DNA from 2 places in the Massilia sp. LMS1-1-1.1 genome. Region 2 is predicted to be linked to the other one. Evidence: predicted binding sites of a transcription regulator. Region 2 holds the regulator's gene; the other holds the start of a gene.
The links. The regulator FNR, encoded in region 2, switches genes on or off when oxygen is low (the NO sensors DNR and NnrR bind a similar motif). The targets are predictions, from matches to a motif close to TTGATNNNNATCAA.

Region 1 (5,600 bases), on a different contig from region 2:
TGGCGAGGTCGTGGCGGCCATGGTTATTCCTGCGCCAGCAAGGTGGTCACGTAATTGAGCGCTTCGCGCGCGCTGTGGGCGTCATAGCCATATTCGTCGACCAGGCGCTGCTCGACGGCGGAGATCCTGGCCCGCACGTCGTCATCGGGCCGCTTGGCCGAGCCCACCAGGCGCAGCACGTCGCGCCGCTGTTCGAACAGATATTGCTGGACGGCGTCGTGCAGTTGCGCATGGCTGCCCAGGCCAAACGCCTCGCCCCGCTTGAAGGCGCTCATGGCCTTGCGTACCACTTCTTGGCGGAACGATTGCTTGCCCGAGTCGCTGATGTGGATTTTCTCTTCCACGGCGCGCAGGAAGCGCTCGTCGGGACGGCGTTCTTCGCTGGTGATGGGGTCGCGGATCTGGCGATTGTCGAGCATGGCTTCGACTTCATCGAGATATTTGTTCAGCAAGTCTTGCGCTTCCTGCTCGAACGACACGAACAGGGCCTTGTGCACGTCGGCCTTGACCCAGCGGTTATAAAAATCCTTGCGCGTGAGCACCAGGTAATCGACCCACTTGCGCTTGCGCCGCGGTTCGATGCGCGCATCGCTTTCGATGCCATCTTTCAGGGCCAGCAGCACGTCCATGGTGGACAGGCTGTTGCGCTGGGCGGAAATGATGGCGTGCGACAGGGCATTGATGACGAAACGGGGCGACACGCCCGACAGGCCTTCGTCGGGCGCCTTGTCGCGCTCGCGCACGCGGCGGATATCGGCATGCTGCAAGTCGTCGACGTCTTCGTCGGCATACACGCGCAGTTTCTTGACCAGCTCGGCCTCCTTGTCTTCGCCCTCGGGCAAGCGGCTGAGGATGGCAAACACGGCCGCCGCATGCAGCACGTGCGGATCGAGGTGCACATCGCGGAAGGCGGGCGCGGCCGCCTGGATCAGCTTGCGGTAAATGCGCGCTTCTTCGCGGTAATTGAGCGTGTACGGCACTTGCACGATGACCATGCGGTCGAGCAAGGCCTCGTTTTCGCTTTCTTGCAGGAATTTGCGAAATTCGGCCAGATTCGTGTGCGCGAGGATGGTCTCGTCGAGGTAAATCAGGGGAAAGCGCGACACCTTGACATTCTTTTCCTGCGTCAGGGTTAGTAGTAAATAGAGGAATTCCCGCTTGACCTTGAGGATCTCGATCATTTCCAGCATGCCGCGGCTGGCCGCATACACGGCGCCGGACCACGACCAGGCGCGCGGGTCGCCTTCGTCGCCGTACTGCGCCACTTTCGACAGGTCGACGGAACCCACGAGGTCGGCCAGGTCGGCCGTGGTGGGATCGTGCGGCGCATACGTGCCGATGCCGCAGCGGTCCGCCTCGGACAGGTGGATGCGCTCGACGGGCATGCGCAGGAAGTCGCCCGCGTACTGTTCTTCCAGGCGGGCGCGGCAATGGGGACACAGTTCGCCGTGCAGCTCGGCATCATAGCTGGCGCGAAAGTCGGCGCGCATGCTGTGCGGCACCAGATGCAGCGGCGATTCGTGCACGGGGCAGCCGGCGATGCCGTACAGCGCGCCTTCGCTGCTATGGCTGTATTCTTCCAGCCCCCGCTTGAGCAGGATTACCATGGTCGACTTGCCGCCCGACGGCGGGCCCAGCAACAGCAGCATGCGCCGGCCCACTTCCGAGCCGGCGGCGGCCGCCTTGAAATAGGCGGCGACCCGGTCGATCGCCTCGTCGATGCCGAACAGCTCGTCGTCGAACAGGCGGCAGCGGAAACGTCCGGCACCGTCCGTCTGGCCGTTCCAGCGCATCATGTCCCACAGGTACTGGTGCGCGCTGCGTGTCAACAGGGCCGCGCGGCCGGGCAGGATTTGCTCGATGAAGTCGGCAAAACTGCCGCGCCAGGGACTGATGCGGTGTTTTTCCGCCCAGGCCGCCATGCCGTGCATAAAACCGGCATGCTGGTCCGCAGGCGCGTCGTCGGATTGGCGTGTCATACCAGGGCTCGTCATTGTTCCCCCATCCATACCGTTGCTGCCGTGGAGCAGGCCCAATTCCAGCCTGCCAGCCAAGTATACGGCGCCGCCTCTGCCCGCACGCCTGATCTCGCTCAACCTTGACGATGGAACTATTTTTATCCTCGCTGCCCCCCCGTTGGGCCAAGGCAGCCGCGTGTCAGCGCGATTCAATCCAGATCAATACCGGTCTGCGCAGCCAGCCCACACTGGTGTTTCGGAACGACCCACGAGGAGAGCATGATGATCGGCAACGAGAATGGTTTCAGCGCCCCGCCTGGCGGCAGCGGCAGGGGACAAAGCGCGGACGATGAAGAGGCCGTCGGCCAATTTGCCGCCCCCGGCGAAGACGACAATACGATCGAGAGCGCGTCCGTCTCGGACATGCCCGACGCCTTGAGCGGCGTCAGCATGGAATTGCTGGAAATCAAGCGCAGCATCGAAGACGGCATGCGCCAGTCCATCTCCCAGGCGGCCGGCGTGCGCGCGGCCGATGCCTTCAGCGACGGCGGCAATATCCAGGGCGTGTCCATCGGCCTGGGCGAGGGCGCCAGCGACAGCTCGTCCGGCGAGCCGGGCTTGCCGGCCCTGACCCTGTACGTGGCCGAGCCCACTTCCGTCGACCGCGCCAAGGCCGCCATCGTGGGCGCCATGGGCGTGCGCGCCGTGTCCAGCGACAGGGTGCCCGTCAATATCGTCGTCACGGGCGTGATCGACGCGCAGCCGCACCGTTTCCGCTTGCGCCCGGCGCCGGGCGGCGTGTCGGTCGGGCATTTCCGCATCACGGCCGGCACCATCGGCTGCCTGGCCGTCGGGCGCAGCGCGCCGCGCAACAGCCGCCTCATGATTCTTAGCAATAATCACGTGCTGGCCAATTCCAACGGCGGCGTGTTCAACGACTGCATCGTGCAGCCTGGCCCCATCGACGGCGGCCGCTGCCCGCAAGACCAGGTGGCCGTGCTCGAACGTTTCGTGCCCATCAATTTCAGCGGCGGCGTCAATTTCGTCGATTGCGCCACCGGCTGGGCCTGGCCAGACAGGGTGCGTCCCGAACTGGTCTATCTGAGCGGCGGCGTGCCTGCGTACTTCCGCATCAGCAATGCGCTGGTGGCGCCCGCGCTGGGCATGATGGTCGGCAAGTCGGGCCGCACGACGCAATTGACGCAAGGCCGCATCACGGGCCTGGGCGCCACCATCAACGTCAATTACGGCGGAGGCAGGATCGCGCTGTTCCAGGACCAGATCGCCATCACGGGCGTGAGCGGGGCGTTCAGCGCGGGCGGCGATTCCGGCTCGTCCATCTGGACCTGGAACCAGCAGCGCAATCCCGTCGGCCTGCTGTTTGCTGGCGGCAATAACATCACCTTTGCCAACCAGATGCGGCGGGTGGTGGTGGCGCTCGACATCAATTTGTACACTTGAACGCTCGAGGGGACGGCGCGGCGCTGGTGTTGCGCCGCCTCGTCCTTGTATAAGGCTGTTTTTTGCACGATGATGATGGTATGAGCGGCAGCCGCCATGTGCCCGGCGAACGGCGCTGCGGCGCCCGATGGCCGGGTGTATCATGGAAGGCATCAGGAGGGTGTGCCATGTCAAACAGTAAATTCGCACAATCGCCGTATGGCGTCTTCGAGGACGCCGCCATGCCGTATTTGCCGGATGAGACGCCTGGACAGGGCATGGGGCAATATGCTCCTGCCGCGCCCCAGGGCCGGCTGGAAGCGGCAAAGCGGCGCAACGAGCGGGCGCTGATGGCCATCGACGGCGTGGAAGGCGTCAGCGTGGGGCAGACAGCCGTGGGCAAGGATGCGCTCGTCGTGTATCTGCGCGACTCGTCCGTCAAGCGGCGCGTGCCGTCGCAGGTCGAGGGTTATCCGGTGGAAACGAGCATCACGGGCCAGATCGATATCCAGCGCTGGTAGACAGCAAGTGGGCCTCGCCTTGCCGTGGATCGCTGCGGCGGAAGGCCTGTTGCCAGGTCTTCCGCATCGTTTATCAGCTTGCCTTACTTGCTCAGGCGGCCGATCGCTTCGGCCACGCCCGCGCCATAGGCGGGGTCGCACAGGGTGCAGTTGCCGATGTGGCGTTGTTTGACTTGCTCCGACGCGCCCGAGATGGCGCGCGCCGTGTTGTCGAACAAGGCTTGCTGCTGCGCCGCGGTCATCAGGCGGAACAGGGCGCGCGGCTGCGAATAGTAATCCTCGTCAACGCGGTGGTTCCAGTGGTCGGCCGCACCTTCCAGGCTCAATGGCGGCTCGCGGAAGTCGGGCTGCTCGGCCCATTCCTGCTCGCTGTTCGGTTCATAGCCCAGGGTGCCGCCCATGTTGCCGTCGACCCGCATCTGGCCGTCGCGGTGGTAGCTGTGGAACGGGCATTTCGGCGCGTTGACAGGGATATGGCTGTGGTTGACGCCAAGCCGGTAGCGCTGCGCGTCGCCATACGAGAACAAGCGGCCTTGCAGCATCTTGTCTGGAGAAAAGCTGATGCCGGGCACCACGTTGGCCGGGTTGAAGGCCGCCTGTTCCACTTCCGCAAAATGGTTGTCGGCATTGCGGTTCAGCTCCAGCACGCCCACTTCGATCAGCGGATAGTCGCCGTGCGGCCATACTTTCGACAGGTCGAACGGATTGAGGTGATACGTGCCTGCCTCTTTTTCCGGCATGATCTGCACGTACAGGGTCCAGCGGGGGAAATCCTTGTTTTCGATGCTGTCGTACAGGTCGCGGTGCGAGCTTTCGCGGTCCTTGCCGACCAGTTCTTCCGCTTCGGCGTCCGTCAGGTTTTGAATTCCTTGCTGGGTTTTCAAGGTGAACTTGACCCAGAAACGCTCGTTTTGCGCATTCAGGAAGCTGAAAGTATGGCTGCCGAAGCCGTGCATGTGGCGGAAGCTGCGCGGCAAGCCACGGTCGCTCATCACCACCGTGACCTGGTGCAGGGCTTCGGGCAGCGAAGTCCAGAAATCCCAGTTGCTGTTGGCGCTGCGCAAGCCCGTGCGCGGGTCACGCTTGATGGCGTGATTCAGATCGGGAAATTTCAAGGGGTCGCGCATGAAGAAGACGGGCGTGTTGTTGCCGACCAGGTCCCAGTTGCCTTCTTCCGTGTAGAACTTCAGGGCGAAGCCGCGGATGTCGCGTTCCGCGTCCGCCGCGCCCCGTTCGCCGGCCACCGTGGAAAAGCGCGCGAACATCGGCGTTTTCTTGCCCACTTCTCCAAAGATTTTAGCCCGCGTGTAGCGCGTGATGTCGTGCGTGACGGTAAACGTGCCGTACGCGCCGGAACCCTTGGCATGCATGCGGCGCTCGGGGATGACTTCGCGGTCGAAGTGGGCCAGCTTTTCCAGGAACCACACATCTTGCAGCAGGGCGGGGCCGCGCGGGCCGGCCGTCTGGATGTTCTGGTTGTCGACGACAGGCGCGCCAAAGGCGGTGGTCAGCTTTTTCATTGGACTCTTTCTTTCATGGCTAGGCAGAGCAATGGACGCACCGGCGCTACTCAAACACTGGCTGGGTTGAATGAACACTCACCGGGGCTGGTCCAGAGTAAAATTTCTAAAATGCAAACCAGTGTAAACTTTTTTATGCGGGATGGCTTGCCGCGCCGCCC
Region 2 (5,600 bases):
TGGTTCTGGGTCTTGTTCTACAGCCTGGCAACCTACGGCAACGCGGGCTGGCTGCGCGAGCAGGTGTGCAAATACATGTGCCCCTATGCGCGCTTCCAGAGCGCCATGTTCGACCAGGACACCCTGATCATCACCTACGATGCCAAGCGCGGCGAACCACGCGGCGCCATGAGCAAGAAGGCCGGCCACAACGACAAGCTGGGCGATTGCATCGACTGCACCCTGTGCGTGCAGGTGTGTCCGACCGGCATCGATATCCGCAACGGCCTGCAGTATGAATGCATCGGCTGCGCCGCCTGTGTCGATGCCTGCAACAGCGTGATGGACAAGGTCGAGCGGCCGCGTGGCCTGATACGCTACAGCACCGACCATGCGATGGAAAACAACTTCAATTCGAAGCAGATACGCCAGCGCGCCATGCGCCCGCGCGTCTTGATCTACACTTCCATCCTGGCCCTGATCATCATCGCCGTATGTACCTCGCTGGCCCTGCGCACGCCCCTGAAAATGGACGTGATCCGCGACCGCGGTTCGATGGGACGCGAAGTGGAAGACGGCATGATCGAAAACGTCTACCGCCTGCAGATCATGAACACGTCCGAGCAAAGCCAGCACTTTAAAATCAGCGCTTCCGGCTTGCCGGGCCTGACCTTGCTGACGCGCGAAGAAGTGACCTTGCAGCCGACGGAAACGCTGGGCTGGCCGATCCGCCTGCGCGTGCCGCACGGCGTGGGCGAGAAGGGGTCGAACAAGATTGCGATCGAATTGCAATCGCTGGACGACCCGTCGCTGCATGTGCGTGAAAGCGCGGTCTTCATCGTGCCGCGGTAATGTTGATTCGGGGTCGGACCCTCTGGGTCCGACCCCGGTATTTCGCCGTAGGGGTAGCATTCAATATGCGGTAGGTTTACTGTATTTTCAACCCAGAAGCAAAAGCTGGGGTCAGACCCAAAGGGTCTGACCCCAAGGAGAACAAAATGTCCGACAGTCTGAAACTGCAGCCTCCCGTTGCACCGTGGTACAAGCACCGCTGGCCATGGCTGCTGATGATCGGTCCCGGCCTGTCCGTGGTCGTCGGCAGCTTCATGGGCTATATCGCGTTTACGCAACCCGATGCGCTGGTGGTGGGCGATTATTACAAGCAGGGCAAGGCGATCAATCAGGATTTGAAGCGCGACACGATCGCCAGCGACCTGGCCATGGATACGAGCCTGTCGTACGACGTGGCGCAAGCGCGCCTGACCGGTTCCGTGCACAGCTTCGGCAAGGCTTATCAGGGACCGCTGCAGCTGCACCTGGCGCATGCGACCCTGCCGGAAAAGGATATCAAGCTGCTGGTGCAGCCCGATGCGGCCGGAAATTTCTCGGTGCCCCTGCCGATGCTCGAGCGCAGCCGCTGGCAAGTGCTGGTGGAAAACGACAAGCGCGAGTGGCGCCTGTCCGGCATCTGGACCTGGCCCGTGCAGCGCAGCATCGCGCTGCATGCGGATGAAGAGCTATAAAGCTTATTTGCAGACGTCCGTGCCTGCCGTAATGGCTTTCAGCTTAGCAGGCTGCAAGATCTCGATCTCGCGGTTCGACACGCGCAGCCAGCCTTCCTTCTTGAATTTCGACAATAAACGGCTGACGCTCTCGATGGTCAGGCCCAGGTAGTTGCCGATTTCCTCGCGCGACATGCGCAGCTGGAATTTGCTGCTCGAATAGCCGCGCGCCTCATAGCGCGACGCCAGGTTGACGATGAAGGCGGCAAAGCGCTGCGTCGCCTGCATATTGCCCAGCAACAGCATCACGCTTTGCTCGCGCGTGATTTCCTGGCTCATCATGCGGTGGAAATGCCGCAGCAGAGTCGGCATATTGCCCAGCAATTGTTCCAGGCTGGAAAACGGGATTTCACACACTTCGCTGTCTTCCAGCGCCACCGCATTACAGTGGTGGCGGTCGGCGCTGATGGCGTCCATGCCCAGCAGTTCGCCGGCCATCTGGAAACCCGTCACCTGCTCCTCGCCGCCCGGATTGATCTGGTAGGTCTTGAAGTGCCCCAGGCGGATCGCGTACAGGTTCTGGAACGAGTCGCCGATGCGGAACAGCGAGGCGCCGCGCACGATCTTGCGGCGGCGGCCGATGATCTGGTCCAGCCTGTCCATGTCGCCCATATCGAGGCCCATCGGCAGACACAATTGATGCATGCTGCAGGTCGAGCATCGCGCACGCAACGCTTCCACGTTCACTGTGGGCAAGGTTGGAGTGATTAGCGCTTCAGTCATGTCGGTACCTTTTAGAAAATGCAACAACAAGTTTACTGCATACCGGGTTGCCGTGTGCCAATTTCACCGCAATTTCGCTGAATAAACGACGTTCCGACTTTAATTATATGGCAACATCGTCAAAAGCCCATGCGGGTAGGGGCTTTTGTGCGGCGGCGCTTGCCAAGCTGGGGTATTGATAGGAAAATTCCTGACAGCATTATCTGCCGCCTGTGCCGCCCGGTACTGAAAAGGAAATCATGAAGCCTCTCGGCATCAAAGCAAAAGTCGCGCTGGCCACCAGCCTGACCTCGATCGCCATGATCGCGCTGGTCACCATGATACAGGTGCAGCACATGCGCGACGACTTCACCCGAGTACTGCTGAGCCAGCAGTCATCCCTGATCAGCCGCACCGCTGCCGAGCTCGACGACAAGCTGGGCATGCTGCTGCAGATCGTCACCCTGACGGCCAGGCAGCAGCCGCCGGAACTGATGGCCCAGCCGGCCCAATTGCGCGAATACTATTCGCGCCGCTCGATGCTGGTGCTGTTCGACGACGTGCTGGTGCTCGACGCGCAGGGCGCCGTCGTGGCCGACATGCCGGAAGTGGCGGGACGCACGGGCATCAACGTTGCCGAGCGCGAGTATTTCCAGACCGTGCTGCGCACGCGCCAGCCCATGATCACCGAACCGATGCTCGGCAAATCGAGCGGCATGCCCATCGTGCAGATGGTGGCGCCCGTGCTGGCCGCCGATGGCCAGGTGGCCGGCGTGGTGATCGGCGTGCTGCGCCTGTACAAGGACAACCTGCTGGGGCGTCTGCGCTCGGAAAAGATCGGCAAGAGCGGCTATTACTTCATCCTCACGCGCGGCGCCGTGCCGCGCTACGTGCTGCATCCCGATACCAGCCGTTTGCTGCAGCCGCGCCAGCCGAGCGCCAACCTGACGACGACCCAGCTGCTGAAGGAAGATGGCGAAGGCAGCATGGTCAGCACGAACAGCCGCGGCATCAAGGCCGTCAACAGCTTCAAGCGCCTGAAATCGGTGAACTGGCTGCTGGCCACCTCGCTGCCCGTCGCGGATGCCTTCGAACCGTTCGATGGCGTGCTGTACCGGCTGGTGCTGTGGAGCATCCTCGCTTCGCTGCTGGCCGCCGCCGTGCTGGGCTGGGTCACCGTGCGCCTGCTATCGCCGCTGGTGCGCCTGCGCAACACCCTGCTGGCCCTGCGCACCAGCGGCAGCCGTTTCACCCCCGTGCCGGTGCAGCAGCGCGACGAGATCGGCGAACTGACGGAAGCGTTCAACGGCCTGATGAGCGAGCGCGACCGCCTGCAGCAGGAACTCGAATCGCGCGCGGCGGAACTGGAGCAGGAACGCGACCGGGCCGAGGCGGCCAACCGCGCGAAGAGCGATTTCGTGGCCAACATGAGCCATGAAATCCGCACGCCCCTCAATGCCGTGCTGGGCATGGTGTATTTGCTGGGTAATACCAAGCTCGACACGGAACAGCGCAAGTATCTGACCATGGTGCGCGTGGCGGGCCAGTCGCTGCTGGGCATTCTCAACGACGTGCTCGACTATTCGAAGATCGAGGCGCGCCGCATGGAACTGTCGCCCGTCGAATTTGACCTCGACGAAGTCATGAATACCCTGGCCACGACGATGACGATGAATGCGGGCGAAAAGGAGCTGGAACTGGCCATCGCCGTCGAGCCCGACGTGCCGCGGCGCCTCGTGGGCGACGCCCAGCGCCTGCAGCAAATCCTCGTCAACCTGGCCGGCAACGCCATCAAGTTCACGGAGAGCGGCGAAGTGGTGGTGGCCGTCAGCCTGGCCGAGAGCAAGAGCGAGAGCGGCCGCGCCTGGCTGCGCTTCGAAGTGCGCGACACGGGCATCGGCATGACGGAACTGCAGCAACAGCAGCTGTTTGCCGCGTTTTCACAGGGCGACCAGAGCATCACGCGGCGCTTCGGCGGCACGGGCCTGGGCCTGGCCATCAGCAAGCAGCTGATCCACATGATGGGCGGCGACATCGCCGTCGCCAGCAGCGAAGGCAAGGGCAGCCGCTTCTGGTTCAGCGTGCCGTTCGAGATGCTGGCGCAGCCGGCCGAAACGCGGCGCACGCCAGCGCTGGGCCAGCTGCGCCTGCTGGTGGCCGACGATAACCGCACCACGCGCGAACTGATCGTCAAGCTGATCGAGGCGTGGGGCTGGCTGGCCGATGAAGTCGATTCCGGCTTTGCCGCCATCGAACTGTACCGCGAGCGCCTGGCGCAGCAGCAGCCGTACGACGTGGTGCTGGCCGACTGGCACATGCCCGTCATGGACGGCCTGGCCACGGCCAAGGCCATCCGCCAGGCGGCCAGCGGCCAGCGCCAGCCCATCGTGGTGATGGTCAACGCCTTCGCCCGCAACCACCTCGAGGAAATCTCCAGCGCGGCCGAGGCCGACGTCGTGCTGATGAAGCCGATCACGGGATCGAGCCTGTTCGATGCTCTGCATCAGGCGCTGATCACGAAGAACGACGGCGGCGAGCAGCGCATCCTGCACCAGCCGCTGGGCACGGAACTGGCCGGCGTGCATTTCCTGCTGGTGGAAGACAATCATTTGAACCAGGCCGTGGCGCGCGGCATCCTCGAACACATGGGCGCCACCCTCGACGTGGTGGGCGATGGCTTGCAAGCCGTGGAACGGCTGCGCACGGAAGCGCTGCGCTACGACATCGTGCTGATGGACATGCAGATGCCCGTCATGGACGGTTTCAGCGCCACCCACATCATCCGCACGGAACTGCGCCTGAGCCTGCCCGTGATCGCCATGACGGCCGGCGTGCTGGCGTCCGAGCGCGAGCGCTGCATGACGGCCGGCATCAGCGACTTCATCGCCAAGCCCGTCGTGGTGGAAGAGATGATGGAAGTCATCCTGCGCCACCTGCCCAAGCGCCCGCAAGTGCAGACGGCCGAGCCGGTGCGCGTCGCCGATGAGGAAGTGTTTTCCATGGCGCCGCTGATGCGCGTGATGGGACGCGACGCGAAGGGGCGCGGCGTGCTGCGGCGCATGGTCGAAGACGCGCTGAACAAGGGCATGACGCCCGTGCGCGACGCGGAAACGGCCTTGCAGGCAGGCCGCCACAGCGACGTGGCGCGCATCCTGCACAGCGTGCGCGGCTCCGTGGGCACCCTGGGCACGAAACGCCTGATCCGCGCCGCGTTCGCCACCGAGGAAGCGATCGACGCTGGCCGCCTGGACGAAGTCCCAGGCCTGCTGGCGCACACGGCGCAGGAGCTGGAACTGGCGCTGGCGGCGGCGGCGGATTGGTTGTCGCGGTTGAAGGATTAGGCCTGCAACGTAAAGC

Region 1: the regulator FNR is predicted to act here: its motif matches at 2,168-2,181, upstream of MRBLMS1_RS25560 (serine protein kinase).

Annotation. Positions count from the first base shown of each region.
Region 1 is NZ_JBFPNG010000056.1:192,226-197,825, reverse strand. Features, by position in the region: gene MRBLMS1_RS25565 (DUF444 family protein) at 1-21, opposite strand, end outside; gene MRBLMS1_RS25560 (serine protein kinase) at 24-1,979, opposite strand; gene MRBLMS1_RS25555 (S1 family peptidase) at 2,238-3,419, shown strand; gene MRBLMS1_RS25550 (hypothetical protein) at 3,587-3,919, shown strand; gene MRBLMS1_RS25545 (catalase) at 4,003-5,439, opposite strand.
Region 2 is NZ_JBFPNG010000023.1:763,198-768,797, reverse strand. Features, by position in the region: gene ccoG (cytochrome c oxidase accessory protein CcoG) at 1-831, shown strand, start outside; gene MRBLMS1_RS18475 (FixH family protein) at 978-1,502, shown strand; gene fnr (fumarate/nitrate reduction transcriptional regulator Fnr) at 1,506-2,264, opposite strand; gene MRBLMS1_RS18465 (response regulator) at 2,504-5,584, shown strand.